DNA from 4 places in the Comamonas sp. FG99 genome. Region 2 is predicted to be linked to each of the others. Evidence: predicted binding sites of a transcription regulator. Region 2 holds the regulator's gene; each other region holds the start of a gene.
What was found. The regulator sigma-54, encoded in region 2, starts transcription at its own class of promoters, with help from an activator protein. The targets are predictions, from matches to a motif close to TGGCANGNAANCTGCTTT.

Region 1 (7,231 bases), on a different contig from region 2:
GCACCCAGGTGTGCAAGGGCGCGGCCGCCGTGTAGTTGTAGAAGATGTTCCAGGCCTGGTGGCTGATGTGGTCCTTGCCCTCGCAGGCCAGCTTCCAGCCCTCGGGCTCGCGGATGCCGTAGCGCGCCAGGTCGCGGAACAGCGCGCCGCCGTTCTCCTCGGCATACATCTCCCAGGCCTCCTTCCAGCTCATCACGCGCTTGGGCAGCATGTAGTCCTGCATCATCGCCACCAGGGTGAGCACGCGGTAGCCGCGCCAGAACCACTTGTCGATCCAGCGCTGCACGATGGGCACGTTGTCCGGGTCCTGCTCCAGCATGAACTTGATGCACTCGATGCCCAGCGTCATGTGGCGCGACTCGTCGCTCTGCGCCGAGAAGCCGAAGGTCACGGTCGAGAGGTCGCCGTTGTGCGCCGCGCCCGACATGAAGGGCACGAACAGCAGGTTGGTGAGCACGTATTCGAACGAGAAGCTCACCGCCGTGAGGAACTCGAAGGGCCCGGCCGTCAGCGCATCCTCGAAGAAGGACTTGGGCACCGACAGGTACCACACCCGGTCGAACCAGTGGGTGGAGCTGTGCATGCCGTTGAAGTACTTGTTGTAGTTCGACAGCGCATGCGTCTCGGTCTGGAAGTGGCGCAGCTCGTCGATGGACTGCATCTGCGCGGCCACGCGCGCTCCCGGCCCGGTGAAGTGCCGGCCCACATGCGCGAAGCCGCGGTGGGCGTAGTACTCCAGCGGCACCACGCCCTGGATGAACAGCTTCAGGGCATTGAGGTAGCGCGCATCGGTCACGCCCAGCTGGCCGTTGTTCTGCGCGAAGGCCTCGATGACCGCGTAGAGCTTCTTCTCCTTCTCGCCCTGGTACTTCCAGTAGGCGTCCATGGTCAGGCGGAACGGGTCTTCCCACTTGTCCCAGTCGTGGATCTTGATGCCCTCGAACTTGTCGTAGGGAAAGACCTTGTCCATGGGCTGGTAGGTGGTCTCCCAGCCCAGGCCGCGCGTCATGGCGGTGTAGCGGTCCTTCAGACCCAGCTTTTTCTTGATTACGGGTGCGTCCATGGTGTCTCCTTGGAATGCGTGATGCGGTGGCTTTACTGGTTCCAGCTCAGGCGGAATTCGTCGTCGTCCTCGTCCACGTTGCCGGACAGCGTGACCAGGTTGATCTGGATCTGCTGCAGCTCGTAGGGACGGCCGGTCTGCTCCTCGATGCTGGCGCGGCGCACGACCAGGCTGCCGGGGGCGTCGATCTTCACGAGGCCGGGCGAATACACGGCCTGGGCATGGCTGTTGTCGGCGAGGATGGCGTCCACCACGGGGCGCGACTCCTCGTTGTCCTGGAAGGCGATGAACACCTTGGATACGGCTTGGTTCATGCTTGGCTCCCGTGTTCAGACATCCAGGCCGGCCTTGCGGGCGCGGGCGTCGAGGTCCTGGCGCACCCCGTCCAGCACGGCGGCGCCGCGCGCGCCCAGGGCCAGCTCGGCCACCGGCGCGAGGGCCGCGCAGGCCTGGCCGGCATGGGCCTGGTACCAGCGCGAGAGCTGCTCGCGGTTGGGCTGCGACTCGGCCGCGGCCACCTTGACCACCGCATCGATCCAGCGCGCGCTCTCGGCGTGCCACTCGGGCATGAAGGCGGTGAGCATGGCCACCGCGGTGCCGCCCTGCACGGCCACGTCGTCGTCCACGAAATGGTTGTAGACCAGCGGGTACAGCAGGCCGTCCAGCGCCAGGTTCTGGGCCACGAACAGCTCCATCGGGTCCTGCATCACCAGCAGGGACTCCACCAGGCTGCGCAGCGGCTGCCAGGCCGGCGCCTGCATCCAGTCGTTGCGCCCGGCCTCCAGCACGCCGGGCTCGTCCATGGCCAGGCCCAGCCGCGTCAGGTACTGGGCCACGCCCAGGTGGTCCATGGCATGCATCATGGCCGGCGCGGTGAACGGCGTGCCATAGCCGCGCGAGCAGACCTGGCAGTTGTTCATGTTGCCGCCCCAGGCCACATGGCGCAGCGGCATCAGCACCTCGCACACCTTGGAGCGCAGGGCATCGGGCATCTTGCCCGCCAGGCCGCGCGACTCCACGAACTGGTAGTTGGCCTCGACCGCCTCCTGCTGCCGGGCGCGGGCCATGGTCCAGGTGGCGTAGTAGAACTGGCGCGGATCGCGCAGCGCGTTCCAGTCGGCCATGCGGATCGCGGTGCGCCCGGTGTCGAACAGCTCGAACTCGGGCTCCCACAGCGGCCGGTAGTGGAAGTGGTGCGTGGGCTGGACGCCCAGCGTCGCCTCCAGATAGCGCGAGGCGGGCTTGTCCCCCGTATAGGCCGCCACGCGGGCGAAGGTATGGCGCAGCGGCTGAAGCTCGCGCGCCTGCAGTTCAATGTTCATGGGCGTCGTCTCCTGTGGGTGTCATCGGTCTCTATGGATCTGGGCGGGGCCTACAGCACGGTGGCCTGCTGCCTGCGGCAAAAGGCCTGGAAGTCGGCCTCGGTCATGGTCAGCTCCACCACCAGCTCGGGCCAGCCGACGGAGAACTCGAACTCCACGAAACCATTGCCGCGGCGCTGCAGCACGCGCACCGAGCGGCGCGAAAGATCGCAGGCGGGCAACTCGGGGGGCATCGCGCAAGGGCTGGTCGTATCCATGGTGTATTCCTGTCGGTTCGTTGGCTGGTTGCTGGCAGGTCCGTGCCCAGCCTGTTTGCATGCGCCGTGCCAATCCATGCCCGAAACACAAAAATATCGATAAATTGAGGGTTAGCACCTAGGCCAGCCACCCTCCTCGGCCGCCTGCTCCGGCCCGCATCGGGGCAAACCCTGGGCTGCGCTCGGCACAAGGCCTCGCGTTTGCGCGCTGCAGCATGATCAAATGGTGAAGTGGCTGGAACGATGTGCGCAATTCATCACCCCGCCCCCGCATCGGGCGAAAACCGCGGACTGCGGGTCAATCCGCATGGTCAATAACAGTGTTTTTATCGATAGTTTTGAGATGCCCACGCCCGCCCCAGCCCTGCCCTCCGATGCCGACCTGCGCAGCCTCGTGCGCTTTTCCACCGACGACGGCCTGATCTGGCTATCGGGCGAGCGCATGCTGCTGCTGCACTCGGCCTCGCTGGGCGCGCTGCGCCGCGAGCTGATGGACACCGTCGGCCCCGATCACACGCGCCGCCTGCTGCTGCGCGCCGGCTATGCCGCGGGCGGGCGCGACGCGCTGCTGGCGCGCCAGATCCGCCCCGACGCCAGTCCGTTCGAGATGTTCGCCGTGGGCCCCCAGCTGCACCGGCTCGAAGGCGCGGTACGCGCCACGCCCGAAATCTTCGAGATCGACGAGGCCGCGGGCCGGCTGCGCTGCACCGTGCGCTGGGACCACAGCTGGGAGGCCGAAGTGCACCAGCGCACCTGGGGCCCGCAGGACGCGCCCGCCTGCTGGATGCTGCTCGGCTATGCCTCGGGCTACACCAGCGCCTTCTTCCGCCGCCCGGCGCTGTTCAAGGAAGTCCAGTGCTCGGCCTGCGGCCATCCGCATTGCCTCATCGAGGGACGCTTCCTGCACGAATGGCCCGACGGCGAACTGATGGCGCGCGACTACGACCCCGACTCCATGCTGGTGCGCATCGACGAGCTGCAGTCGCAGGTCGAGGCGCTGCGCACCGGGCTGCAGCCCTGCGACGACCAGGGCCCGCTGCTGGGCCACTCGCGCGCCTTCCGGGGCGCGGTGGAGCTGCTGCGCAAGGCCGCGCCCACCCAGGTCACCGTGCTGCTCACCGGCGAGACCGGCGTCGGCAAGGAGCGCTTCGCACGCGCGCTGCATGCCATGAGCCCGCGCGCGGGCAAGCCCTTCGTCGCCATCAACTGCGCGGCACTGCCGGCCGAGCTGATCGAAAGCGAGCTTTTCGGCGCCGAAAAGGGTGCCTACACCGGCGCCAGCGCCACCCGCATCGGCCGCTTCGAGCGCGCGCACGGCGGCACGCTGATGCTCGACGAACTCGGCGAGCTGCCGCTGCCGGCGCAGGCCAAGCTGCTGCGCGTGCTGCAAAGCGGCGAGCTCGAGCGCCTGGGCGGCAGCCGCCCGACGCGGGTCGATGTGCGCGTCATCGCCGCCACCAACGTCGACCTGGAAAAGGCCGTCGAGGAAGGGCGCTTCCGGCGCGACCTGCTGTACCGCCTGAACGTCTACCCCATCCGCATCCCGGCGCTGCGCGAGCGCGTGGACGACATCGAGCTGCTGGCCATGCACCTGCTGCAGAAATACGCCGCGCTGCACGGCAAGCCGGTGGCCGGCATCAGCGACCGGGCGCTGGCCGCGCTGCGCGGCCACCGCTGGCCCGGCAACGTGCGCGAGCTCGAAAACCTGATGGAGCGCGGCCTCATCCTCACGCCGCCCGGCGAGCTGATCGACGTGGCCACGCTCTTTCCGCAGTGGAGCGATGCGGGACACAGCGGCATCGATGCGCAGGGCTACCTGGCTCCGGAACCAGCCGCCCCGGGCCACGGCAACGCGGGCGGACTCTACGACGCCATGCAGAGCCAGGGCCTGTCGCTGGAGGCGCTGGAGGACGGCCTGCTGCAGGAGGCCGTGCGCCGCGCCGGCGGCAACCTGGCGGCCGCATCGCGCGCCCTGGGCATGACGCGGCCGCAGCTGAGCTACCGGCTGTCGCGCATCCGCGAGCGCGCCAAGGAGTGAACGCATGGCCAAGAGACCCTTCATCCAGCGCCTGCTGATGCACGATGCCGAGATGCCCGCCGGCCATGCCTCGCGCACCCTGACCGAGCAGACCTATGCGGAGCTGCGCGCCGACATCATCGAGGGCCGGCTGCTGCCCGGCAGCAAGCTGCGCATAGAGCACTTGCGCCAGACCTATGGCGTGGGCGCGGGCACGCTGCGCGAGGCGCTCACGCGCCTGGTCAGCGACGCCCTGGTCACGGCCGAGGGGCAGCGCGGCTTTCGCGTCTCGCCGATCGCCATCGACGACCTGGAGGACCTGACGCGGCTGCGCGTGCACATCGAGACCCAGGCCCTGCGCGACTCCATACGCCATGGCGGCGACGCCTGGCGCGCCCAGCTGCGCGCCAGCTACGAGGAGCTGTCCTCCTTCGAGCAGCCGCTGTCGCGCGCCCAGCGCCGCCCCTGGGAAGCGATGAACCTGAGCTTCCACGAGGCCCTGCTGGCGGGCCAGCCCTCGCCCTGGACGCAGAAGGTGCTGCGCCTGCTGGCACGCCATGGCGAACGCTACCGCTGCTACGCGATGGACCTGCCCGGCATGACGCGCGACGTGCATGCCGAGCACACCGAGATCTTCGAGCTGGCCATGGCCGGCCAGGAGGCGCGCGCGGCCCTGGCGCTGGAGGCGCACATCTGCGCCACGCCGCACGAGCTGCTCAAGGCGCTGCGCGAGGGCCGGGTGGTACTGCCGGGCTAGGCCGCGGCCTAGCCGCGGCTACGCACAAACCCTGTGCCGGCGGGAGTGGTGCGAAAGTTCAGCCCCGCCTACAATTTTGCTTTTTTGCAGAGCCTGTTGCGCGCAGGCGCGGTGTGGTGTGGTGTGACATGGCGTAGCGCGCCCAGCCTGGTCCGATTTCTGCCGTAGCCGTGAAGGAGTGATGCCATGCTGCAGCCAGCGACCCCGGTTGCGGGTCTCGCGACTCGCGCCCAGCGCAGCGACGTCTTCGAGCAGTGGCTGGACGATGTCAATCGCGTCTGCGGGACATTCGGCGCCGAGCCCCTGGGCGAGCATTTCACCGGGCAGCTCAGCGACCGGGGCAGCGGCAGCCTGCGCGTGAGCCTGGCGACGCTCGACCAGCTCACGCTGTTCAAGGATTCATCGCATCTGGACTCGCGCGAGCGCTGCTTCTATGCGGTACTGCAATTGCGCGGCGCGTCGGTGGTGCAGCAAAGCGGGCAGGACACCAGCCTGGTGGCGGGAGACCTGACCCTGCTCGACGGCAACCGGCCCTTCCGGGTGCTGGTGCCGCAGCAGTCCTGCCAGGTTTCGATGCTGTTGCCCGCCCCCCTGGTCGAGCATGGGGCGCCCGGCACCATTGCCTGCGCCAGGCGCATCGACAGCCATCTCAGTTTTGGCAAGTGGGCCAGGCAGCTGGTGCTGGATGCCGCCGCGCAGCGCGAGCAGGAGCTGACGCTGGCGGAAGTCGAGGCACTGCAATCGGCCCTGATCAGCCTGCTTCGGCCGGCCATCTGCCCGATGCCGCTGGCAGAGATGGACAACCACGAGAAGCTGTACCAGCGCGCCTGCGCCTTCGTCCACGAACACCTGCGCGACGACGAACTGCTGCCCGAGCAGATCGCCCGCGCCGTCGGGGTTTCGGTGCGCGGCCTGTACCGGCTTTTCGCGCGCCGCAACGAAACCGTGAGCCGCTACATCTGGGACCGCCGGCTCGATGCCTGCGCCCAGGCGCTGCGCGGCAGCTCGGCCAGCATGACGGCCGTGTCGCTGGAATGGGGCTTTACCAACATCAGCCACTTCTCGTCCGCCTTCAAGGATCGCTTCGGGCAGTCGCCAAGCCAGTACCGGCACCAATACCGAAGCTGACACGCAACTTGGCAGGCACGGCCAAGCATCTGGCAGGAACAGCAAAGCACCGCCCAGCGCCCTCTCCTATGCTTGTTTCCCAACAACAGCATCAGGAGACAAGCCATGGAACTCTTCCCGCCCGGGCAGGAAGTGCAGTCCTTTCTGCGCCAGCCGCATGGTAGCTTCATCGAAGGCGCCAGCGTACTCGCCGGCGAGCCCCACCAGGTTCTGGACCCATCGACCGGACAGGCGATCGCCCAGGTGCATTTTGCCGACGGCAGCACCGTGGAGCAGGCCGTGCTGTCGGCGGACAAGGCCTTTCGGGACGGGCGCTGGAGCGCGCTGCGCCCGGCCGAGCGCGAGCGCATCCTGCTGGATTTCGCCACCCTGCTCGGCCGGCATGCGGAAACGCTGGCGCAGCTGGAGACGCTCAACCAGGGCAAGTCCATCCATGTCGCGCGCCTGCTCGATGTGGGCGGCTGCGTGGAGTTCATGCGCTACATGGCGGGCTGGGCGACCAAGATCGAGGGCCGCACCATGGATGTCTCCATCGCCTTGCCGCCCGGCGCCAGATTCACCGCCTATACGCGCCGCGAACCGGTCGGCGTGGTGGCCGGCATCGTGCCCTGGAACTTCCCGCTGCTGATCGCCGCCTGGAAGCTGATTCCCGCGCTGGCCGCCGGCTGCACCGTGGTGCTCAAGCCC
Region 2 (7,231 bases):
TCATAGAGGATGTCGCCGTTCAGGCGGATCTTGAATAGCCTGGATGCGCTGACCTCGGTGTACAGCAGCCCGTAGGGGTTGAGCAGGATGGCCTCGTCCTCGCCGGGCACCCGGGCCGTGATGTGGTTGTAGATCAGGTCGCTCATGCCGTAGCGCTGCACCGCGCGGTACAACGCCGCGAGGTCCTGGCGCAGCCGCCACTCGGCCTCGCCCACGCCCCGCCCGCGCCAGTAACCCGCATCGTAGCCGGTGGCCATGTCCGCTGCTTGCAGGTGCGCCGTCATTGGAGGGCCAATCCCAGTTCGCGGATATTGTCGCGGTCGGCCGCGAACTGGCGCGCGGCATAGTCCGAGTAGTCGCGCGCGCCGAGGAAGCGGTCGGGCATGGATTCCATAGCCAGCGCGCGCTGGTAGTTCCCGTCGCGGGTGGCGCGCTGGATCGCATCCTGGATGCGGGCGACCAGCGCGGCATCCATCTGCCTGGGGCCGGCAATGCCGATGACCGACTGCACCGTGATGTCATAGCCCAGCTCGGCCATCGTGGGCACATCGGGCCAGCCCGGCAGGCGCCCGGGCTCGGCCACCGCCAGCAGGCGCACCTTGCCGGCCTGGGCCATCGCGCCCCAGCCGGCCTCGAACATCACATCCACATGGCCGCCCAGCAGTGCGGCCATGGCATCTGCGCCGCCCTTGAAAGGCACATAGTTCACCGCAATGCCGGCCTTCTTCTGCCACTGGCCGGTGGCGATCTGCCCCAGCGAGCCGGTGCCCACGGCCGCCACGTTGAGCCTGCCGGGATTGTCCCTGGCATAGGCCACCACCTCGGCCAGGCTTTTCCAGCGCGAGCCCGCCGGCACCGAAACCGCGTAGGTGTAGCTGGTCAGCCCGACGATGTAGCTGAAGTCCTTGAGCGGGTCGTAGCTCACCTTCTGCAGGTGCGGCAGGCGAAAGACCGCGGTGGTGATCACCGCCAGCGTCGCGCCGTCGGGCGCGGCCCGGGCCATGGTGGTGGGGCCGAGCGTGCCGCTGGCGCCAGGCTGGTTGAGCACCACCACCGCCGGCCCCTGCGCCGACAGCGCATGGGCCAGTGCCCGCATCTGGGTATCGATGGGCCCGCCCGCGGGGAAAGGCACGATGAGGCTCACCGGCCTGGCCGGCCAGGCCGGCGCCGCCCGGCCCAGCGGCGCGCACAATGCCGCGCCGCAGCCAGCCGCCAGCTGCAGCCATGCGCGCCGGCTGCTGGAATACTGTGATTGCATGATGTCTCCTGATACGTGGGGCTTGCCGTGGATTCACGGCCGTTACAGCGTTTTCAGTGTAGGAAAGACATCCGTTATCAGTAATTCCCACAAGCTGGCATTGCAATGCCTTGTGAGAATATCCGGGATACCACCATGCGCATCGAAGACCTGCAGACCTTCCAGGCGGTCACCCGCTTTCCCAGCCTGAACCAGGCCGCCGCCGAGCTGGGCGTGTCGCAGTCGACGCTGACCAAGACCCTGGCCCGGCTCGAGGCCGAGACCGGGCTCAGGCTGTTCGAGCGCTCGCGCCAGGGCATCGCGCTCACCGAGCTGGGCCGCACTTTCGCCAAGTACGCGCAGAACATCTCGATCACGCTCGACGCGATGCATGCCGAGATGGGCGACATGCACGCCGCGCGCGCCGGCAAGGTACGCCTGGCCACACTGCCGCACCTGCTGCCCAGCCTGGTGTCGCCGGTGATGCGCCGCTTCCTGGCATCGCGCCCGCTGGCCACCTTTTCGGTCTCCACCAGCCTGAGCCCCCACCTGCTGGCGCAGCTGCAGACCGGCGAGGTCGATCTGGTGTGCGCCTCGATCCCGGACGAGATCCCCGCCGGGATCGCGGTCGCGCCCATTGGCGCGCTGCAGGTGCAGATCGCGGTCAGCGCCAGCCATCCGCGCCTGCAGGAGCTGCGCGGCTTTGCCGACCTGGCGCGCGAGCGCTGGATCGTGCCCGCCAGCTCGATCTACCTGCGGCAATGGCTGAACCAGCGCTTCGTGCGGCTGGGGCTGCCGCTGCCGCGCATCGCGGTGGAGAGCAATGGCTCGCAGCTCGCCTTCACCGAGCTGCTGCGCCACACCGACCTGATCGGCATGCTGCCATCGCACACGCTGGGCCAGCCAGAAGGCGCCGGGCTGGTGGGCCTGGCGGGCGAAGGCATGCGCTGGCAGCACGACTTGGCGCTGCTGTGGCGCGAGCAAGGCCATCTGTCGGCGCTGACGCAGGAGTTCCGCGACGCCATGCTGCAGGCCGGGCAGCAGATGGTGCTGTGACTACAGCGTCTTGCGCAGGTTGGCCGGCGGTATCCGCAGCGCCTCGCGGTACTTGGCCACGGTGCGGCGCGCGCATTCGATGCCCTGCTGCTGCAGCAGCTCGGCGATCTTGCTGTCCGACAGCGGCTTGTTCGGATTCTCGGCATCGAGCAGCTGCTTGATCAGCGCCTTGACCGCGGTGCTGGACGCGCTGCCGCCAGCCTCGGTGCCCAGGCCCGAGCCGAAGAAGTACTTGAGCTCGAAGGTGCCCTGCGGCGTGGCCATGTACTTGGCCGTGGTCACGCGGCTGATGGTGGATTCGTGCAGGCCCAGCTCGTCGGCGATCTCGCGCAGCACCATGGGGCGCATGGCCAGCTCGCCGTGCACGAAGAAGTTCTTCTGCCGCTCCACGATGGCTTGCGACACGCGCAGGATGGTGTCGAAGCGCTGCTGGATGTTCTTGATGAACCAGCGCGCCTCCTGCAGGCGCTGCTGCATGCCGGCATGGCCCTGCTCGCCCTTGTGGCCGCGCATGGCGCTGGCATAGAGATCGTGCACGCGCAGCTTGGGCATCACCTCGGGGTTGAGCTGCACCCGCCACTGCGGCGCCTGGCCGGCGCGCGCGGCGGCGCCCGGGCGCACGATCACGTCGGGCACGATCACGTTGCGCTCCACGTTGGCGTAGGGGCGCCCCGGGCGCGGCTCCAGCCCGGCGATCAGCGCCATGGCCTCGCGCACCACCGCCTCCTTGCAGCCGGTGAGCTGCACCAGCTTGCGCACATCGCGGCGCGCCAGCAGATCGAGCGACTCATGGCAGACCAGCAGGGCCGTCTCCAGCGCCTCGGCACTCTTGTGCCGGCCGCGCTGCAGCGCCTTGATCTGCAGCACCAGGCATTCCTGCAGGTTGCGCGCGCCCACGCCCACCGGCTCCATGCTCTGCAACAGGCGCAGCGCCACCGTCAGGTGGTGCATCACGGTGTCCAGCGCCTCGGCATCCTCCGCGTCGGCCAGGTTTCCGGCCAGCTCGACCAGCGGCTCTTCGAGATAGCCGTCGTCCGAAAGCGATTCGATCAGGAAATACAGCGCGGCCCGGTCCTCGGGCGACAGCCGCAGCGCCAGCGCCTGGCGGTGCAGCGCGTCCTGCAGCGACTCGTGGGCATGGGTGTGGTCGAGGGCGGAGTAGTCCTCGTCGTCGCTGCCGGCGCCGCGCGCCGGCATGTCGCCGCCCCAGTCGTCGGTGGCGGTGTCGCGGCCGTCGTCGCCCTCCCAGGGCAGGGCTTCGGCGCTGACCTCGGCCACGGGTTCGGCATCGAACTCGGCGGTGGCGCTTGTCTCACGCACGCTATCAGCTACAAAATCAGAAGCAACCTCGTCGGCGGCCGGCTCGCGCGGCGCGGCTTCCGCCGCTGTCTCGGCCTCATCCTCGGCCCGCTCCAGGAACGGATTCTCGTCGAGCATCTGCTCCACTTCCTGCTGCAGCTCCTGGGTGGACAGCTGCAGCAGCCGGATGGACTGCTGCAATTGCGGGGTCAGCGTCAGGTTCTGCGAAACCTTGAGCGACAGGCCGGGCATCATGGACACGACTCTACAGGCCCGCTCGGATCACATGCGGAAGTGCTCGCCCAGGTACACCCGGCGCACATCGGCGTTCTCGACGATCTCCTGCGGCGTGCCCTGCGCCAGCACCCGCCCATCGCTGATGATGCAGGCGTGGTCGCAGATGCCCAGGGTCTCGCGCACGTTGTGGTCGGTGATGAGCACGCCGATGCCGCGGTCCTTCAGAAAGCCGACGATGCGCTGGATCTCGATCACCGCGATCGGATCGATGCCGGCGAACGGCTCGTCCAGCAGGATGAAGCGCGGCTGCGTGGCCAGCGCCCGGGCGATCTCCACGCGCCGGCGCTCGCCGCCGGACAGCGCCACCGCCGGCGATTCGCGCAGGTGCTCCACGCGCAGCTCCTGCAGCAGCGAGGTCAGGCGGCGCTCGATCTCGCTGCGCGGCAAGGCCCGGCCGCCTTCGTCGCGCTGCAGCTCCAGCACGCCGCGCACATTGTCCTCGACGCTGAGCTTGCGGAAGATCGATGCCTCCTGCGGCAGGTACGACAGCCCCAGCTGCGAACGCTGGTGGATGGGCATGTTGGCCACCGAGTGGCCGTCGATCAGGATGTCGCCCGCGTCGCTGCGCACCAGGCCGACGATCATGTAGAACGAGGTGGTCTTGCCGGCGCCGTTGGGCCCCAGCAGGCCCACGACCTCGCCCTTGCGCACGGACAGCGACACGTCCTTGACCACCTTGCGGCTGCCGTAGGACTTCTGCAGGTGCCGCGCCTCCAGGCAGCTCAGGTCGCTGCCGGCGGCCAATTCGCGCACCGCGATGGTGCTGACAGGCTCCGCCACGATTATTTCGCCCCTTCATTGAGCTGCGGGCTGGAGCGCAGCTGCGTGCCAGGCCCGGCAGCGGGCGGCGCGGCCGGCTTGGCGCCGCTGCCACCCCCGCTGCCACCGCTACCCGCGCCCTGCGAATCCTTGGGCGACAGCATCACGCGCACCCGGCCGCCGCTCTTGGCGCCCGGCTTGGGCTCGCTGGCCTGCGCGGATTTCTGCCCGTTGACGGTGAAGGTGTCGCTCAGGTTGTTGTAGACGATCACCGAGCCGCTGACCTGGTCGGTCAGCGTGGTTTCGCGGTAGCGCCGCAGCTCGGCCCGGCGGTTCAGGTGCACGGTGTCGTCGCGGCCGTCGTAGGTGATGACCTCGCCCTCGCCCTCGATGTACTCGGCGGGCGCGCCCGGCAGGGTATCGCGCTTTTGGCGGAAGAACGCCAGCTTGCCGGCGCCGGCCGTGACCACGCCGCGCTGGTAGCCGTCGCGGTCCTGGCTGACCTCCAGCTTGGCACCGCGGATGACGATGGTGCCCTTGGTCACCACCACATTGCCGGTGAACACGCTGGTCTGCTTGAGCTCGTCGTGCTGGCCCTCGTCGGCCTCGATGTTCATGGGCTTCATGCGGTCGGCTTTTTCCGCATGCGCACCACCGCCCCAGGCCAGCATGGCCAAAGCGAGAACCCCAGAAATGAAACGAATCTTCATACGCGGCATGTTTTTTGCTCCGCCGATTGTAGCCAGCCTGCCCGGCGCCTTCACCGGAAATGGCCCCAAGGCCTGTTCACTTCGTGTCGCCGCGGCCCGCGGAAAAAGCCCAAAGCCCGCTGACGCGGGCTTTGGGCCTTGGCAATCCTTGGCGATTCCAGAGATTTACGACTTGGACTGCGCCGCCAGGTATTCCACCACCTGCAGCACATTGGTCATCGAGCCGGCGCGGGTGCCGTCGGTGTAGTACTTGCCGGCCACGCCCATCGCGGGCACGCCCTCGACACCATAGGCGTCCTGCAGCTGGGTGGCCTTGCGCACCTGGTTGGCCACCGAGAAGGAGCCGTAGACCTCCTTGAACTTGGCCATGTCCAGGCCCTGCTTTTCCATGAAGGCGAAGATCTCGTCGTCCTTGTTCAGGCGCTGGCGCTCCACATGGATGGCGTGGAACACCTTGACATGCACCTCGGGGATCTTGCCCATGGTCTCCAGCGTGTAGTAGATCTTCTGCTGCGGCACGAAGGTGTTGTTGAACGCGATCGGCACGCGGCGCACCTGCAGGTTCTTGGGCGCGTTCTTCGCCCAGGCCTCGAACTCGGGCTCGAAGGCGTTGCAGTGCGGGCAGCTGTACCAGAAGAATTCGATCACGTCGACCTTGCCGGCGGGCGCCTCGGGATTGACCGGCGTGCGCAGCTTGACATAGTCCTTGCCCTCCTTGAACTTGGCCTGGGCCAAGGCGCCCTGCGTCGGCAGGGCCAGGGATGCGGCCGCCACCGAAGCGGCGGTCAACGAGAAATCACGGCGTTTCATAAAAAGCTTTCTCCTGGTGCGGTAGTGGCTATGGGAGCGGGGGCCAGCGAAAAAGTTCAACGCTGCACGCGCACGATCTGCGCATCGACGCCAGCGCCATCGAGCTTGCCCTTGAGGCCGTCGGCATCGTCGCGCTTGGCGAAGGGGCCCACCCGCACGCGGTACACCACGCGGCCGTTCACCTCGCGCTCGGTGACCCTGGCCTCCCAGCCCATCATCGCCAGCTTGGCGCGCTGCGCCTCGCCGTCGTTCTGGGTACGAAAAGCCCCCGCCTGCACGAAATACTGGTAGGGATCGGCGGCGCCAGCGGCGCCGCGCGACTTGGCCAGGTCGCCCAGCGGATCGGCCGACTGGCCGGCCTTGGGATCGAGCTTGGCAACGGCGGTCTTGTCGCCCGCCTTGTCTGTGGGCTTGTCGCTGGCCTTGTCGGCCGTCTTGGCCGCGCCCGGCTTGGTGTCGGGCAGCACCACCTCGGGCTTGGTCGCCACGGCCGGCGGCGGCGGCGCGGTGTCGGCGCCGGGCTTGGGCGGATCGGGCACCACCACGCCCTGCACCGCGGGCGTGCTGCTGCGCGCGGGGTTCTTGCCGTACAGGGGCGAGTTCGGGTCCCAGTTCTGATTGCGCTGCTGCTCTTCCTTGTCCTTGGCGTCGGTGCGCACGCCACCTTTGTTGACAAAGGGCACCGGCACGTTGGTGACGTAGATGGCCACCGCCAGCGCAGCCCCCAGGCCGACGAGCAGGCCCAGGATCAGCCCCAGAATGGTTCCCCCGCGTTGATGTTGTCGCATGAACGGTCTCGTTTCTCTCTGCAATTACATGCGCTCCGGCGCACTGACGCCCAGCGTGGCCAGCCCGTTGCGCAGCACCTGTGCGGTGGCGGCCACCAGGGCCAGGCGCGCCAGCTTGACAGCCTCGTCGTCCACCAGGATGCGTTCGGCGTCATAGTAACTGTGATAGCAGGCCGCCAAGTCGCGCAAATAAAAAGTTACATCGTGCGGCGCGTTGTCGCTGGCGGCGGCGGTGAGCATCTCGGGATACCGGGCCAGCTGCAGCATCAGCGCCT
Region 3 (7,231 bases), on a different contig from region 2:
CTTATGGCGTGTATTCCAGCTTCAGCCCGGGCCTGGATGCCGGTGCCTTCGTCGTCGGCCTGCAGACCCGGCCCGACCAGGCCGCCCAGGCCTTGCAGGTGACGCGCGAGGTGCTGCAGAAATTCATTGCCGGCGGCCCCACCGACAAGGAGCTGCGCGACGCCAAGGACAACCTCATCGGCGGCTTTGCGCTGCGCATCGACAGCAATGCCAAGCTGCTGGGCAACGTGACCAACATCGCCTGGAACGGCCTGCCGCTGGACTACCTGGAGCACTGGAGCGAGCGCGTCGAGGCGCTGACCGTGCAGGACGTGCGCCGCGCCATGGCGCGCATGGTGCAGCCCGAGAAAATGGTGACCGTGGTGCTGGGGGCCAAGCCCTGATGGCCCGCGCCAACCCCAAGCCGGTCCCTGCCCGGCGCGGCGCGGCCGGCGCCAGCGGCGAGATCCGCATCATCGGCGGCCAGTGGCGCCGCACCCGGCTGCAGGTGCTGCAGCGGCCCGATCTGCGGCCCACGCCCGACCGCGTGCGCGAGACCCTGTTCAACTGGCTCGGGCAGGACCTTGCCGGTTGGCGCTGCCTCGACGCCTTTGCCGGCAGCGGCGCGCTGGGCTGGGAAGCCGCCTCGCGCGGCGCCGCCGAGGTGCGCATGGTCGAGTCCGACGCCGGCCTCGCGCAGCAGTTGCGCGAGCAGGGTGCCAAGCTGGGCGCCGGCATGGTGCACATCGTGCGCGGCGACGGCGTGGCCGCGCTCAAGGCCAGCGCGCCGGGCCACTGGCATGCGATCTTTCTGGACCCGCCGTTTTCCGGTGCCTGGTTCGAGCCGGCCCTGCAGGCCGGCCATGCGGCGCTGGCCGACGACGGCTACCTGTACCTGGAGGCGCCGCAGGCCTGGGGCGCCGAGGCCCTGGCGCCGCTGGGCTGGGCGCTGCACCGCCACCTGAAGGCCGGCGCCGTGCATGCCCACCTGCTGACCAAGCTGCGACCGGAGCCCGCGTAGAAATCGGCTATGCTGCGGCGGTCTGCGCTTTGACACGAGGAATTGCCTGTGACCCCCCACGTCGTCGCCGTCTACCCCGGCACCTTCGATCCGATCACCCTGGGCCATGAGGATGTGGTGCGTCGCGCCTGGCAGCTCTTCGGCCATGTGATCGTGGCCGTGGCGACCGGGCACCACAAGAAGACCATGTTCTCGCTGGAAGAGCGCCTGGCCATGGTGCGCGAATCGGTCCAGGGCTACGAAGGCGTGCGGGTCGAGACCTATGACGGCCTGCTGCGCGACTTCGTGGTGGCGCAGGGCGCGAACGCGGTGGTGCGCGGCCTGCGCGCGGTGACCGATTTCGACTATGAATTCCAGCTCGCCGGCATGAACCGCTCGCTGATGCCCGATGTGGAGACGGTCTTCCTCACGCCCAGCACGCGCTACCAGTTCATCAGCAGCACCTTCGTGCGCGAGATCGCCACCCTGAGCGGCGAGGTGGACCAGTTCGTCTCGCCCCATGTGGCGGCGCTGCTGGCCAGGAAAGTGGCACAGCGCAGCGCCTGAGTCCGCTGCCCCGGCCGAAGCCGGGGCGATGGATCCCCCTTGGTGCGCGGTGCACCAATTCGGTGCGTTGTCCGTGGCCTGGAACTTGCATGCGCTGGCGTGGACGCCACCAAGAACCGGGTATTCCATGTCCATCCATGCCGCACTCCACCACGTCACGCACTACACCTACGACCGCCTTGTCGAGCTGGGGCCGCAGACCGTGCGCCTGCGCCCGGCGCCGCACTGCCGCAGCCGGGTGCTGTCGTATTCGCTGCGGGTAGAGCCCGCGCAGCATTTCATCAACTGGCAGCAGGACCCGTTCTCCAACTACCAGGCGCGGCTGGTGTTTCCCGAGAAGACGCAAAGCTTCAAGGTCGAGGTCGATCTCGTGGTCGAGATGGCGGTGTACAACCCCTTCGACTTCTTCCTGGAGCCCGAGGCCGAGCAGGTGCCCTTCCAGTATGGCGACACGGTGCGCCAGGAGCTGGCGCCCTATCTCGCCGCCGCGCCGCTGACGCCGCTGCTGCAGGCCTACCTGGACAAGACCAGGAGCCATCTGGGGGCCGAAGGGCAGCGCACCATCGACTTCCTGGTGAACCTCAACCGCCAGGTGGCGCAGGACATCCGCTACCTCATCCGCATGGAGCCGGGCGTGCAGACGCCCGAGGAAACCCTGGAGAAAGCCAGCGGCTCCTGCCGTGACTCGGGCTGGCTGCTGGTGCAGCTGCTGCGCCACCTGGGCCTGGCGGCGCGCTTCGTCTCGGGCTACCTGATCCAGCTCGCACCCGACGTCAAGGCGCTCGACGGCCCGAGCGGCACCGAGCACGACTTCACCGACCTGCACGCCTGGTGCGAGGTCTACCTGCCCGGCGCCGGCTGGATCGGCCTGGACGCCACCAGCGGGCTGCTGGCGGGCGAGGGCCATATCCCGCTGGCCTGCACGCCGCAGCCTTCGGGAGCCGCGCCCATCGAAGGGCTGGTGGACGAGGCCGAGGTGGAGTTCAGGCACGAGATGCGGGTCACGCGCGTCTACGAATCGCCGCGCGTCACCAAGCCCTACAGCGACGAGCAGTGGCAGGCGGTGCTGGCGCTGGGCGAGCAGGTCGACGCTGATCTGCAGGCCGGCGACGTGCGCCTGACCATGGGCGGCGAGCCCACCTTCGTCGCGGTGCATGACCGCGATGCACCCGAATGGAACACCGATGCGCTCGGGCCGACCAAGCGCGGCTTTGCCACCGAACTGGTGCACAAGCTGCGCGCCGAATACGGCCAGGGCGGCTTCCTGCATTTCGGCCAGGGCAAGTGGTATCCGGGCGAGCAGCTGCCGCGCTGGGCGCTGTCGATCTGCTGGCGCGCCGATGGCCAGCCGGCCTGGGGCAACCCGCAGCTGTTCGCCGACGAGCGCGAGCCCTCGCACTACACCAGTGCGGACGCGAGCCGCTTCGTCCATGCGCTGGCGGGCAGGCTCGGCCTGAGCGGGCGCCACATCGAGGCCGGCTATGAGGACGTGTTCTACTACCTGTGGCGCGAGCGGCGCCTGCCGGTGAATGTCGATCCGTTCGACGCGCGGCTGGACGACGAGCTGGAGCGCGCGCGGCTGCGCCGCGTGTTCGCGCAAAAGCTCGACGCGGTGGTCGGCTACGTGCTGCCGCTGCAGGCGGACGACGGCCCGGCGGCCGCGGGTAGCCGCTGGAGCACCGGGCCGTGGTTCTTCCGCGACGAGCGCATGTACCTCGTGCCCGGCGACTCGCCCATGGGCTTGCGCCTGCCGTTGGACTCGCTGCCCTGGGTGAGCGCGGGCGACTACCCCCACCAGATCGCGCAGGACCCGAGCGCGCCGCAGGCGGCGCTGCGTGCCGCCGCGGCGATGCGCGCGCGCTATGCGATGCAGGCGCCCCAGCCGCTCGCCGAGGGCGAAGGCGGCGGCATGGCCGATCAGGTCGGCAGTGCTGGCAGTGGCGAAACCGTGCGGCTGCCGGCGCGCTTCACCTCGGCCCAAGGGCTGCTGCGCACCGCGCTGTGCGTGGAGGTGCGCGATCCGCAGCGTGCCAACGGCCCCCGGGCCGAGGGCGCGGCCGACCGCGGCGGGGTGCTCTATGTCTTCATGCCGCCGCTGGCGCGGCTGGACGACTACCTTGAGCTGCTCGCCGCAGTCGAGGCCACGGCCGAGGCGCTGGGCGTGAAGATCGTGCTCGAAGGCTATCCGCCGCCGCGCGATGCGCGGCTGAAGCTGCTGCAGGTCACGCCCGACCCCGGCGTGATCGAGGTCAACATCCACCCCGCGCACCACTGGCGCGAACTGGTGCAGCACACCGAATTCCTGTACCGCGCGGCCTGGGAGTCGCGCCTGTCGGCCGAGAAGTTCATGACCGACGGCCGCCACACCGGCACCGGCGGCGGCAACCACATGGTCATGGGCGGCGCCACGCCGGCCGACTCGCCCTTCCTGCGCCGGCCCGAGCTGCTGGCCAGCCTGCTGCTGTACTGGCACAACCACCCCAGCCTGTCCTACCTGTTCAGCGGCCTGTTCATCGGACCCACCAGCCAGGCACCGCGCGTGGACGAGGCGCGCAACGACCAGCTGTACGAGCTGGAGATCGCGCTGCGCGAGATCCGCCGCAACCGTGAGCTGCACGGCCAGCACATGCCGCCGTGGCTGGTGGACCGCACACTGCGCAACATCCTCGTCGACGTGACCGGCAACACCCACCGCAGCGAGTTCTCGATCGACAAGATGTTCTCGCCCGACTCGGCCACCGGCCGCCTGGGCCTGCTGGAGCTGCGCGCCTTCGAGATGCCGCCGCATGCGCGCATGAGCGTGGTGCAGCAGCTGCTGCTGCGCGCGCTGATCGCCCGCTTCTGGAGCGAGCCCTACCAGGCGCCCGCCGCGCGCTGGGGCACCGAACTGCACGACCGCTGGCTGCTGCCCAGCTTCATCCAGATGGACCTGCGCGACGTGCTGGCCGAGATGGCCGAGGCCGGCTATGCCTTCGATCCGGCATGGTTCGCGCCGCATTTCGAATTCCGCTTCCCGTTCGTCGGCGCGGTGCAGTCGCGCGGCATCGAGCTCACGCTGCGCTGCGCGCTGGAGCCATGGCATGTGATGGGCGAGGAGGGCGCCATTGGCGGCACCGTGCGCTACGTCGATTCCTCGCTGGAGCGCATCGAGGTGCGTGTCACAGGCCTGAACGACAGCCGCTACGCCATTACCGTCAACGGCCAGCCGCTGCCGCTGCAGCCCACGGGCACGCAGGGCGAGTTCGTGGCCGGCGTGCGCTACAAGGCATGGAACCCTCCGAGCGCGCTGCACCCCACCATCGGTGTGCATGCGCCGCTGAGCTTCGACATCGTGGACACCTGGATGCAGCGCTCGCTCGGCGGCTGCCAGTACCACGTGGCGCATCCCGGCGGCCGCAACTACGCCACCTTCCCGGTCAATGCCTACGAGGCCGAGAGCCGCCGCCTGGCGCGCTTCTTCCGCATGGGGCACACGCCCGGCCGCATGGCCGTGCCGCCGGCCACGATCGAGCTGCCGGGTAGCCGCGAGTTCCCGTTCACGCTCGACCTGCGCCGGCAGATGCGGCCCTGAACGCCCCCATGCATGGTGGACAATCCGGCGTTGTGGATCCATTGACAGACACTCCGCCCTTAGCCGGCTTGGCTGACTTTGCCGACGCCGCCAGCCTGGCGGCCGCGCTCGCGCCGCCGGCCGCCGCCGGGCATTTCGACGAGCTGCGCGGCCACGGCATGCCGGCCGGCTCCGCCTGGGGCGACTTCTTCGCGCAGCTCGGGGCGCATGGCCTGCAGGACCTGGGGCGCCGCATGCGCAGCCTGCAGCGCCAGGTGCACGACAACGGCATCACCTACAACGTTTATGCCGATGCCGGCGGCCCGCAGCGGCCGTGGTCGGTGGACCTGTTTCCGCTCATCCTCGGGCAGGGCGACTGGCAGCGCATCGAGGCCGGCGTGCTGCAGCGCGTGCGCCTGCTGGAGCGGATGATGGCCGACGCCTACGGCCCCCAGCAGCTGCTGCAGCGCGGCCTGCTGCCCGGCGCGCTGGTGCATGGCCACCCCGGCTACCTGCGGCCCATGCACGGCGTGCGGCCGGTGGGCGGCACGCACCTGCATATCGCGGCCTTCGACCTGGCGCGCGATGCACAGGGCGGCTGGTGGGTGGTGTCGCAGCGCACCCAGGCGCCGTCGGGGCTGGGCTATCTGCTGGAGAACCGGCTGCTGGTCTCGCGCCTGTTTCCCGAGGCGTTCGGCCCCATGCGGGTGCAGCGCATCGCCGCCACCTACCGGGCGCTGCTCGACGGCCTGCGGCGCATGTGCCCCGAGGGCGGCGACGCCCGCATCGTGCTGCTGACGCCCGGGCCCTACAACGAAACCTACTTCGAGCACGCCTACCTGGCGCGCTACCTGGGCCTGCCGCTGGTGGAGGGCAGCGACCTCACCGTGCGCGATGCGCGCCTGTACCTCAAGACGCTGCATGGCCTGCAGCCGGTGCACGGCATGCTCAAGCGGCTGGACGACGAGTTCCTCGACCCGCTAGAGCTGCGCCCGGACTCGCGCCTGGGCGTGCCCGGGCTGCTGCAGGCCATCCGCGCCGGCAATGTGCTGGTGGCGAATGCGCCGGGCTCGGCCTGGCTGGAGTCGTCCGCGCTGCTCGGCTTCATGCCCGCGCTGGCGCGCCAGCTGCTGGGCGAGGAGCTGGCGCTGCCGGCGCTGCCCACCTGGTGGTGCGGTGAGGAGGCCGCCATGCTCGACGTGCTGCCGCGCCTGGCGCGCAGCGTGATCCGGCCCACCTGGCCCGGCCCGCAGGGCGTGGCGGTGCTGGGCGGAGCGCTGGCGCCGCAGCAGCTGCAGCAATGGGCCGAGCGCATCCGCCAGCAGGGCGATGCCTATACCGTGCAGGCCTACCAGCCCTTGTCGCAGATGCCGACCTGGCGCGAAGCGCGCGCGCCGGGCGAGAGCCCGATGGCGCTGCGCTCGGTGATGCTGCGGGTGTTCGCGGTCTGCGACGGCGCGCAGTCGTGGCAGGTGCTGCCCGGAGGGCTGGCGCGCATTGCCACCGACGAGCGCGAGATCGCCTCGATGCAGCGCGGCGGCAGCAGCGCCGACGTCTGGGTGCAGACCGGCGGCCCGGTGGACGCGACCACGCTGCTGCCCCCCGGGCGCGCGGCGCCGGCGGTGGTGCAGCGCAGCCGCCAGGTCACCAGCCGCGCGGCCGAGAACCTGTTCTGGCTGGGCCGCTATACCGAGCGCGCCGAGAACACGGCGCGGCTGGCGCGCATCGCGCTGCAATGCAGCAGCGGCGAAGAGCAGGCCTCGCGCCCGCTGCTGGCCTGGATTGGCGCACTGGCCGCGGAGCAGGGCATGGTGCCGGCCACGGCGGCGCGCCTGGGCTTCGAGCGCGCGCTGATCGCCGGGCTGGCGGATGCCGAGACGCCCAGCGTGGGCTACAACCTGGGCGGCATCCGCGGTGCCGCATCGGCGGTGCGCGAGCGCCTCTCGCCGGCGTACTGGAGCCTGATCGAGCGCGCCCATGCCGACTTCGTGCGGCAGTGCCGCGAGGGCGGCGACGGCATCGGCCTGGCGCCGCCGGAGGTGGTGCCCGTGCTCGATGCGCTGCTGGGCCGCATCGCGGCGATGACGGGCGAGCAGTCCGACCGCATGACGCGCGACGACGGCTGGCGCCTGCTG
Region 4 (7,231 bases), on a different contig from region 2:
GACACCAGGCCGATCACCGCAATCACCAGGCCGCAGCCCGCGGCAAACGCCACCGGGCGCTCGCGGCGCAGCTGCTGCAGGCGCTGCGGCATCCAGCGCGCCACATTGAGCAGCAGCCAGCAGAACAGGCCGCCGGCCACGCCGGTGAGCACGCCGGCGCCGATCAGCGTGGGCACCAGCGCCCACTGGAAATCGGTGATAGCCTGGATGCGGCCAAAATACAGGTAGTTGCCCTGCAGGCCCAGCGCGACGACGCCGGAGAAGATGATCGCGGTGATCAGCGCGCCGCTGCTGCGCGCGACGAAGCTGCGGCTGAGCTCCTCGATGGCGAAGACCACGCCGGCCAGCGGCGTGTTGAAGGCCGCGGCCAGCCCGGCCGCGGCGCCGGCCAGCGCCAGCTGGTGCTCGATCTGCACGCTGCTGCGGCGGTAGCCCTTGCGCATGGCATACATCAGCGAGGCGCCGATCTGCACCGTCGGCCCCTCGCGCCCTATGGTCAGGCCGCTCAGGATGCCGATGAAGGAGCCCGCGATCTTGCCGAACATGATGCGCAGCGACAGCAGGCGGGGCGCGAGGCGGCCGTCCTGCAGCGTGGCGATCACCTGCGGTATGCCGCTGCCTTCGGCGCCGGGAAAGCAGCGGCGCGTGAGCCAGGCGGCGAGCGCGGTGCCCGCCGGCGTGATGATCAGCGGCAGCCAGAAGCCGTGGGCAACGATGCCGCGAAACAGCTCGAAGCCATGGTCGATGATCTTGGCATAGGCCACCGAGACGAAGCCCACGCAGATCGCGCCCAGCCACAGCACCCCGTAGTTGTCCCACAGCCGCCGCGCACGGCGGATCGTCCATTCGGGCAGAAGCGATCGCAAAGACATCGCCGCCGATTATAGAAGCCCCCCGCGCTCGCCCCCACTCAATAGCGGTTGGAGAAATTGGCGCTGATGCGCTGGCGCAGGTACTCCGCGCCGGTGATGGGCGGATATTTCCCCGCCGGGCCCTGGATCACCGCGTCCTCGTTGGCCTGGCAGAAAAATGCCAGGCTGTAGCGCGGCCCCTGGTATTCGTGCGGCAGCGGATTGCGCACGCGGTGGAAATTGCTGGGCAGCCGGTCGTCGCTCCAGCGCGTGAGCATGTCGCCGATGTTGCAGGTGATCACGCCCGCCACCGGCTCCACCGGCGTCCATCGCTGCGTCTGCATCTCCTTGCCCGGCAGCACCTGCAGCCCGCCCTGGCCGACGCGCTGGAACAGCAGGGTCAGGCAGTCGAAGTCGGTGTGCGCGCCGGCGCGCCACAGGCCCGGCCCGCCCTCGAGCGCGGGATCGGCCGCAAAATAGTGCAGCATGCGCAGCGTGCTCTGGTAGCTGCCGGCCTCTGGATCGTGCGCGCGGGTGAAGAATCCCTCGTCAAAGCCCAGCTTGTACGCAAAGCACGACAGCACGCGCATGCCCACTTCCCAGCACTGGCGCTCGAAGGCCAGCGTGGCCGCCCGAAAGCCGGGCAGCTCCTCCTCGCTGGGCCACAGGCCCGCCATGCGCGGGCGCGTGACCTGGTAGGACTCCTTCTGGTCCGGGGTGCGGGTCGATGGGCGGATCTGCGCCTTGTGCTCCCAGCCCGCGTTGCGCGCCAGCGGCCACTGCTCCTTGAGCGCGCGCGGCAGCGCGAACAGTTGCTCGGCCCGGGCGAACGCGGCATCGATGTCGGCCAGCGCGATGCCATGGCCCGAGACCTGGAAGAAGCCGATCTCCACCGCCGCGTCCCACAGCTGCTCGGCGATCTCCGCCTTGCGCCGCGTGAAGTCCGAAAGGTCGATGATGCGCACCTCGCGGGCCTGGGTTTCCTCACCCATCGCACCCATGCGGGCTTCCTTGGCGAGTTCGCCGAGCACATGACCGGCGGTGGATGGGGTGTTTGCAAATGGGGTCATGGCAAGGGGCTCCTGGGTTGAACAGCGAACGAGAGCAATGACCTGCCACGCCCCGGCCCTGCCGGCCTGCGCGCTGAACGCTTCTACTCTGCAAGGCAGCTGTAGCAATTCCCGGGCCAGGCGGCGCAGTCCCCGGCCAAGGCATTCGACCCCTCCGCGCTCCCCGCGGCCCGCGCACCTCGGGCGTGCGGCCGCTGCCACGCCTTGAAGCGCACCGGCACCACTTTGATGCACGGCAGCATCCGCCGTCCTGCATCTGCCTGCGCCCAGCCAAGGCAGCCCCGAGCAGGCACGGCATTTGCATACCGACTGCCACGAGTAGAAGCGTTCAGCCCGTGCCATGCACAGCCCGGAAATTGCTCATGCCGCGCCCGCCGGCCCCGTACGGACCGGTCGGTCTCTTTCGCAGCTCCAGGGACCTCCAGATGCAACGCCGCCATTTCCTCTCCACCCTTCCCGCCATCGGCGCCTGCGCCGCCCTGCCCGCCGCACATGCACAGGGCCAGGCACTGATGCCTCTCAGGTTCACGCTGGACTTTCGCGTCACCGGGCAGACCGCGCCGTTCTTCCTGGCGCTGCAAAAAGGCTACTACCGCGCCGAGGGGCTGGAGGTGAGCATCGACGTGGGCTCGGGCTCGGTGGCCTCCATCGCCCGCATCGCCAGCGGCGCCTACCAGCTGGGCCTGGGCGACATCAGCTCGCTGATCGAGTTCCAGGCGCAGAACCCCGGCTCGCCGCGGGTGCAGGCGGTCTACCAGTACTACAACCGCGCGCCCTTCGTCATCATCGGCCGCAAGGACCGGGGCATCACCACCGATTTCGCCAGCCTGCGGGGCAAGCAGGTGGCGGCCGCAGCGGTGGAGTCCACACGCCGCGCGTGGCCGCTGGTGGCGCGCAAGCGCGGCCTGCCGCCCGACCTGTTCACCTGGGCCACCACCGAGTTCTCGGCGCGCGACAACGTGATGGTGCGCGGCGATGTGGATGCCGCCACCTACTTTCACGACTCGGCGGTGTCCCTGTTCGCGCGGCTGCCGCCCGAGCAGCTATCCATCCTGCGCTACACCGATGCGGGCGTGCAGCTCTACGGCAATGCCATCCTGGCCTCGAGCAGCCTGCTCGCCGAGCGCCCCGGGGCGGTGGCGGCCTTCCTGCGCGCCAGCAACCGCGCCATCGTCGAGACCCTGGCCAACCCGGCAGCCGCGATGGCCGCCATCCGCCAGCGCGAGCCCATCCTCGACGAGAAGCTGGAGCTCGCGCGCTGGGCCATCACCGCGCAGTATGTGGCCGCGCCCGACACCCGCAGCCATGGGCTGGGCGACTGCAGCCCGCGCCTGCTGGAGCAGCAGGTGAGCGACGTGGCCGACAGCTTCGCGCTCAAGGCGCGCCCGCCGGCCGCCACGCTCTTTCACCGCGGCCTGCTGCCGCCGCTGGCCGAGCGCATGGCCCAGGCCTGATCCGCAATCAACTCCAAGGAAAGCACCATGCACAAGCGACTCTTCCTGCATACCGCCCTGGCCCTGTCCGCCGCCACGGCCCTGCCCCACGCCTGGGCCGCCACGCCGATCAAGTTCCAGCTCGACTGGCGCTTCGAGGGCCCGGCCGCATTCTTTCTGCTGCCCGCGGCCAAGGGCTATTTCAAGGGCGCCGGCCTCGACGTGGCCATCGATGCCGGCAACGGCTCGGGCGGCGTGGTGCAGCGCGTGGCTTCGGGCGCCTACGACATGGGCTTTGCCGACCTGGCCGCGCTGATGGAATTCCAGGCCAACAACCCCGGCATGCCCAACCAGCCGGTGGCGGTGATGGTGGTCTACAGCAACACGCCAGCCTCGGTGATGGCGCTCAAGAAAAGTGGCATCGTCAAGCCGGCCGACCTGACGGGCAAGAAGCTCGGCGCACCGGTGTTCGATGCCGGCCGGCGCGGCTTCGCGCTGTTTGCCAAGGCCAACCAGGTGGGCAGCGTGCAGTGGACCAGCATGGACCCGCCGCTGCGCGAGACCATGCTGGTGCGCGGCGACATCGATGCGATCACCGGCTTTACCTTCACCTCGCTGCTGAACCTGGAGGCGCGCGGCATCAAGGCGGCCGACGTGACGGTGATGCCGTTCTCGGACTACGGCGTCAAGCTCTACGGCAACGCCATCATCGCCAGCCCCCGGCTCATCAAGGAGAACCCCGCCGCGGTCAAGGCCTTCTTGCAGGCGTTCGCCAAGGGCACCAAGGAGGTGATCGCCAACCCGGCCGCCGCCATCGCCTATGTGAAGGAGCGCGACGGCATCGTCAACACGCAACTCGAGACCCGCCGCCTGCAGCTGGCGATTGCCACCGCGGTCAACACGCCGGACGCTCGCGCCGAAGGCTTTGGCCAGGCAACGCCCGCGCGGCTGTCGCTGATGGCCTCGCAGGTATCCGACGTCTATGCCACCAAGGCGCGGGTGCAGCCCGAGGCGGTGTGGAACGGCAGCTTTCTGCCCACCGCGGCCGAGCTCGATGTCTTGCCCCGCAAGTAAGCTCTCGATGACCCATGGCGCTTGCCCCCCAAGCGCCTGAACTGGTTTTGATATGAATCCTGCTGTTTCCAATCCCGCCCAACCCTTCGTGGAGTTCCGCGACGTCTGGCTGGCCTACAACGAGGAGCTGCTGCGCGCCAACCATTTCGCGGTGGAGGCGATCGATCTGGAGGTGGCGCGCGGCGAGTTCATCGCCATCGTCGGCCCTTCGGGCTGCGGCAAGTCCACCTTCATGAAGCTGACCACCGGGCTGAAGATGCCCTCCATCGGCCGCATCCTGGTGGCAGGCGAGCGCGTGAGCGGGCCGCTGAAGATCTCGGGCATGGCCTTCCAGGCACCGTCGCTGCTGCCCTGGCGCACCACGGTCGACAACGTGCTGCTGCCGCTGGAGATCGTGGAGCCGCACCGCAGCCGCTTCAAGGCCCGACGCAAGGAGTACGAGGAGCGCGCCCGCATGCTGCTGCGCAAGGTCGGCCTGGCCGGCTACGAGGACAAGTTCCCCTGGCAGCTCTCGGGCGGCATGCAGCAGCGCGCCAGCATCTGCCGCGCGCTGATCCACGAGCCCCAGATGCTGCTGCTGGACGAGCCTTTCGGCGCGCTCGACGCCTTCACCCGCGAGGAGCTGTGGTGCATTCTGCGCGACCTGCAGGCCGAGCAGGGCTTCAACGTCATCCTGGTCACGCACGACCTGCGCGAGAGCGTGTTCCTGGCCGACACGGTCTATGTGATGAGCAAGAGCCCGGGCCGCTTCGTGGTGCGCCGCGAGATCGCGCTGCCGCGCCCGCGCGAGCTGGAGCTGACCTATACCCGCGAATTCACCGACATCGTGCACGAGCTGCGCGGCCACATCGGCGCGCTGCGCCATGCCCCGGCCGCCGGCACCGCCGGCGCCGCCATCAGCCAATAACACACCGAGGGACTCTTGCATGCAACGCAAATATGTGGAACGCTGGGCGCCGTGGGTGCTGCTGCTGGCGATCGTCGTGCTGTGGCAGCTGATCTGCTCGGGCTTCGGCGTGTCGGAATTCATCTTTCCCAGCCCGCTGGCCATAGGCCGGCAGCTGGCCGAGTTCAGCGGCGTCATCGCCGGCCATGCCTGGCGCACTTTCTGGGTCACGATGGCGGGCTTCGGCATTGCCATCGTGGTAGGCGTGCTGCTGGGCTTTCTGATCGGCTCCTCGCGCCTGGCCTACGCGGCTTTCTACCCGCTGATGACGGCCTTCAACGCGCTGCCCAAGGCAGCCTTCGTGCCGATCCTGGTGGTGTGGTTCGGCATAGGCGCGGGGCCGGCGATACTCACCGCCTTCCTGATCAGCTTCTTTCCCATCATGGTCAACATCGCCACCGGCCTGGCCACGCTGGAGCCCGAGCTGGAGGACGTGCTGCGCGTGCTCGGCGCCAGGCGCTGGGACGTGCTGCTCAAGGTCGGCCTGCCGCGCTCCATGCCCTACTTCTACGCCTCGCTCAAGGTAGCGATCACGCTGGCCTTCGTGGGCACCACGGTCAGCGAGATGACCGCCGCCAACGAGGGCATTGGCTACCTGCTGGTGTCGGCCGGCTCGTCGATGCAGATGGGGCTGGCCTTCGCGGGCCTGATCGTGGTCGGCGCCATGGCGATGCTGATGTACGAGCTGTTCAGCGCGATCGAGCGGCACACCACCGGCTGGGCACGGCGGGGCTCGCAGGGCGAGTAGGCACCCTGCCTCACATCGCCCAGATGCGGGGCATGCCGCCGCGCAGGCCCCACAGCTGGCCGCGCCACAGCGCCCAGGCGCTCTTGCACAGCGCCATCGCCGGCTCCACCACCGGCGCCAGCGCGCGCAGCACCAGCAGGTGCTCGCTCGGCGCGGTCACGCCGGCCACCACGCCAGCGGGCGCGGACTGCAGCAGCTCGTGCATGCTCTCCAGCAGCGCCTCGCGCTGGGCGCGCGCCAGCGGCGTGCCACTGGCCAGCACCAGGCTGGCCAGGCAGCGGCGGCCGGCCAGGCCCAACTCGCCGTCGAGCAGCAGGCGGTCCTGCGCATCGATCAGGCCGCGCTCCAGGAATAGGCCCGGCCACTCCAGGTGCTGGACGAAGCGGCCCTGCGCGAAAGGCTGGCCGGCCAGCGGCAGGCCCAGCGCCGTCACATCCCAGGCCAGCAGCTGCGCGCCTTCGGCCAGCTCCATCTGCAGATGGTTCAGCGCGTCGCAGGCGTTGTAGGCGATGGCCTCCAGCGGCAGCCATTCGAGCCGCGCGCCGGCGGCCAGGCACAGCCGCGTGCGCTGCAGCGCCTGCTGGCCGTTGCTCTTGTAGAAGCGCGCCGCGCCCGGCGTGGTCACCAGCGCATGGGCGCCGGCGCCGACCCGCACCGCGATGTCGAGCACATCGCCGCCAACCAGGCCGCCGGGCGGATGCACCAGCACGTTGTGGCAGATGGCTGGCCCTTCCGGGTACAGGCTCTTGAGCACGCGCAGCGGGCCGTCGTGCCTGAAGTGCATGGCCGTCCTGCCCTGCTGCGCGCGGTAGTCGAGGTCGAGTTGTGCATGCCAGCCCATGGCGCCATTAGATCGTAAACACTCAGATCGCCACCAGCTTGCGAATGCCCTTGTCCCGCATCTCGCTGCCTGGCCCGGCGGCGATGACCTCGCCGCGCTCCATCACGAGGTAGCGATCGGCCAGCTCCTCGGCAAAATCGTAGTACTGCTCGCACAGCAAGATGGCCATGCCCTGCCCGTTCATGCCTCGGTTGGCCAGCCTGCGGATCACGCGGCCGATGTCCTTGATGATGCTGGGCTGTATGCCCTCGGTGGGCTCGTCGAGGAT

Region 1: a site for sigma-54 is predicted at 2,697-2,714, ahead of ACODRX_RS11075 (phenol hydroxylase subunit). Genes of this name have one in related genera too.
Region 3: a site for sigma-54 is predicted at 1,621-1,638, ahead of ACODRX_RS00165 (transglutaminase family protein). Genes of this name have one in related genera too.
Region 4: a site for sigma-54 is predicted at 2,023-2,040, ahead of ACODRX_RS05100 (isopenicillin N synthase family dioxygenase). Genes of this name have one in related genera too.

What each region holds. Positions count from the first base shown of each region.
Region 1 covers NZ_JBMDII010000013.1:96,581-103,811, forward strand. The annotation lists gene ACODRX_RS11060 (aromatic/alkene/methane monooxygenase hydroxylase/oxygenase subunit alpha) at 1-1,063, opposite strand, end outside; gene ACODRX_RS11065 (MmoB/DmpM family protein) at 1,096-1,377, opposite strand; gene ACODRX_RS11070 (aromatic/alkene monooxygenase hydroxylase subunit beta) at 1,393-2,385, opposite strand; gene ACODRX_RS11075 (phenol hydroxylase subunit) at 2,436-2,642, opposite strand; gene ACODRX_RS11080 (sigma 54-interacting transcriptional regulator) at 2,986-4,680, shown strand; gene ACODRX_RS11085 (GntR family transcriptional regulator) at 4,685-5,416, shown strand; gene feaR (transcriptional regulator FeaR) at 5,603-6,544, shown strand; gene ACODRX_RS11095 (aldehyde dehydrogenase family protein) at 6,650-7,231, shown strand, end outside.
Region 2 covers NZ_JBMDII010000024.1:13,073-20,303, forward strand. The annotation lists gene ACODRX_RS16470 (class II aldolase/adducin family protein) at 1-284, opposite strand, end outside; gene ACODRX_RS16475 (tripartite tricarboxylate transporter substrate binding protein) at 281-1,258, opposite strand; gene ACODRX_RS16480 (LysR family transcriptional regulator) at 1,394-2,293, shown strand; gene ACODRX_RS16485 (RNA polymerase factor sigma-54) at 2,294-3,847, opposite strand; gene lptB (LPS export ABC transporter ATP-binding protein) at 3,875-4,669, opposite strand; gene lptA (lipopolysaccharide transport periplasmic protein LptA) at 4,672-5,358, opposite strand; gene ACODRX_RS16500 (thiol:disulfide interchange protein DsbA/DsbL) at 5,524-6,168, opposite strand; gene ACODRX_RS16505 (SPOR domain-containing protein) at 6,225-6,956, opposite strand; gene argS (arginine--tRNA ligase) at 6,981-7,231, opposite strand, start outside.
Region 3 covers NZ_JBMDII010000001.1:34,842-42,072, reverse strand. The annotation lists gene ACODRX_RS00180 (M16 family metallopeptidase) at 1-383, shown strand, start outside; gene rsmD (16S rRNA (guanine(966)-N(2))-methyltransferase RsmD) at 383-1,000, shown strand; gene coaD (pantetheine-phosphate adenylyltransferase) at 1,049-1,546, shown strand; gene ACODRX_RS00165 (transglutaminase family protein) at 1,674-5,117, shown strand; gene ACODRX_RS00160 (circularly permuted type 2 ATP-grasp protein) at 5,126-7,231, shown strand, end outside.
Region 4 covers NZ_JBMDII010000005.1:79,661-86,891, reverse strand. The annotation lists gene ACODRX_RS05105 (chloride channel protein) at 1-872, opposite strand, end outside; gene ACODRX_RS05100 (isopenicillin N synthase family dioxygenase) at 911-1,921, opposite strand; gene ACODRX_RS05095 (ABC transporter substrate-binding protein) at 2,347-3,375, shown strand; gene ACODRX_RS05090 (ABC transporter substrate-binding protein) at 3,403-4,428, shown strand; gene ACODRX_RS05085 (ABC transporter ATP-binding protein) at 4,481-5,335, shown strand; gene ACODRX_RS05080 (ABC transporter permease) at 5,355-6,122, shown strand; gene ACODRX_RS05075 (urease accessory protein UreD) at 6,133-6,963, opposite strand; gene urtE (urea ABC transporter ATP-binding subunit UrtE) at 6,986-7,231, opposite strand, start outside.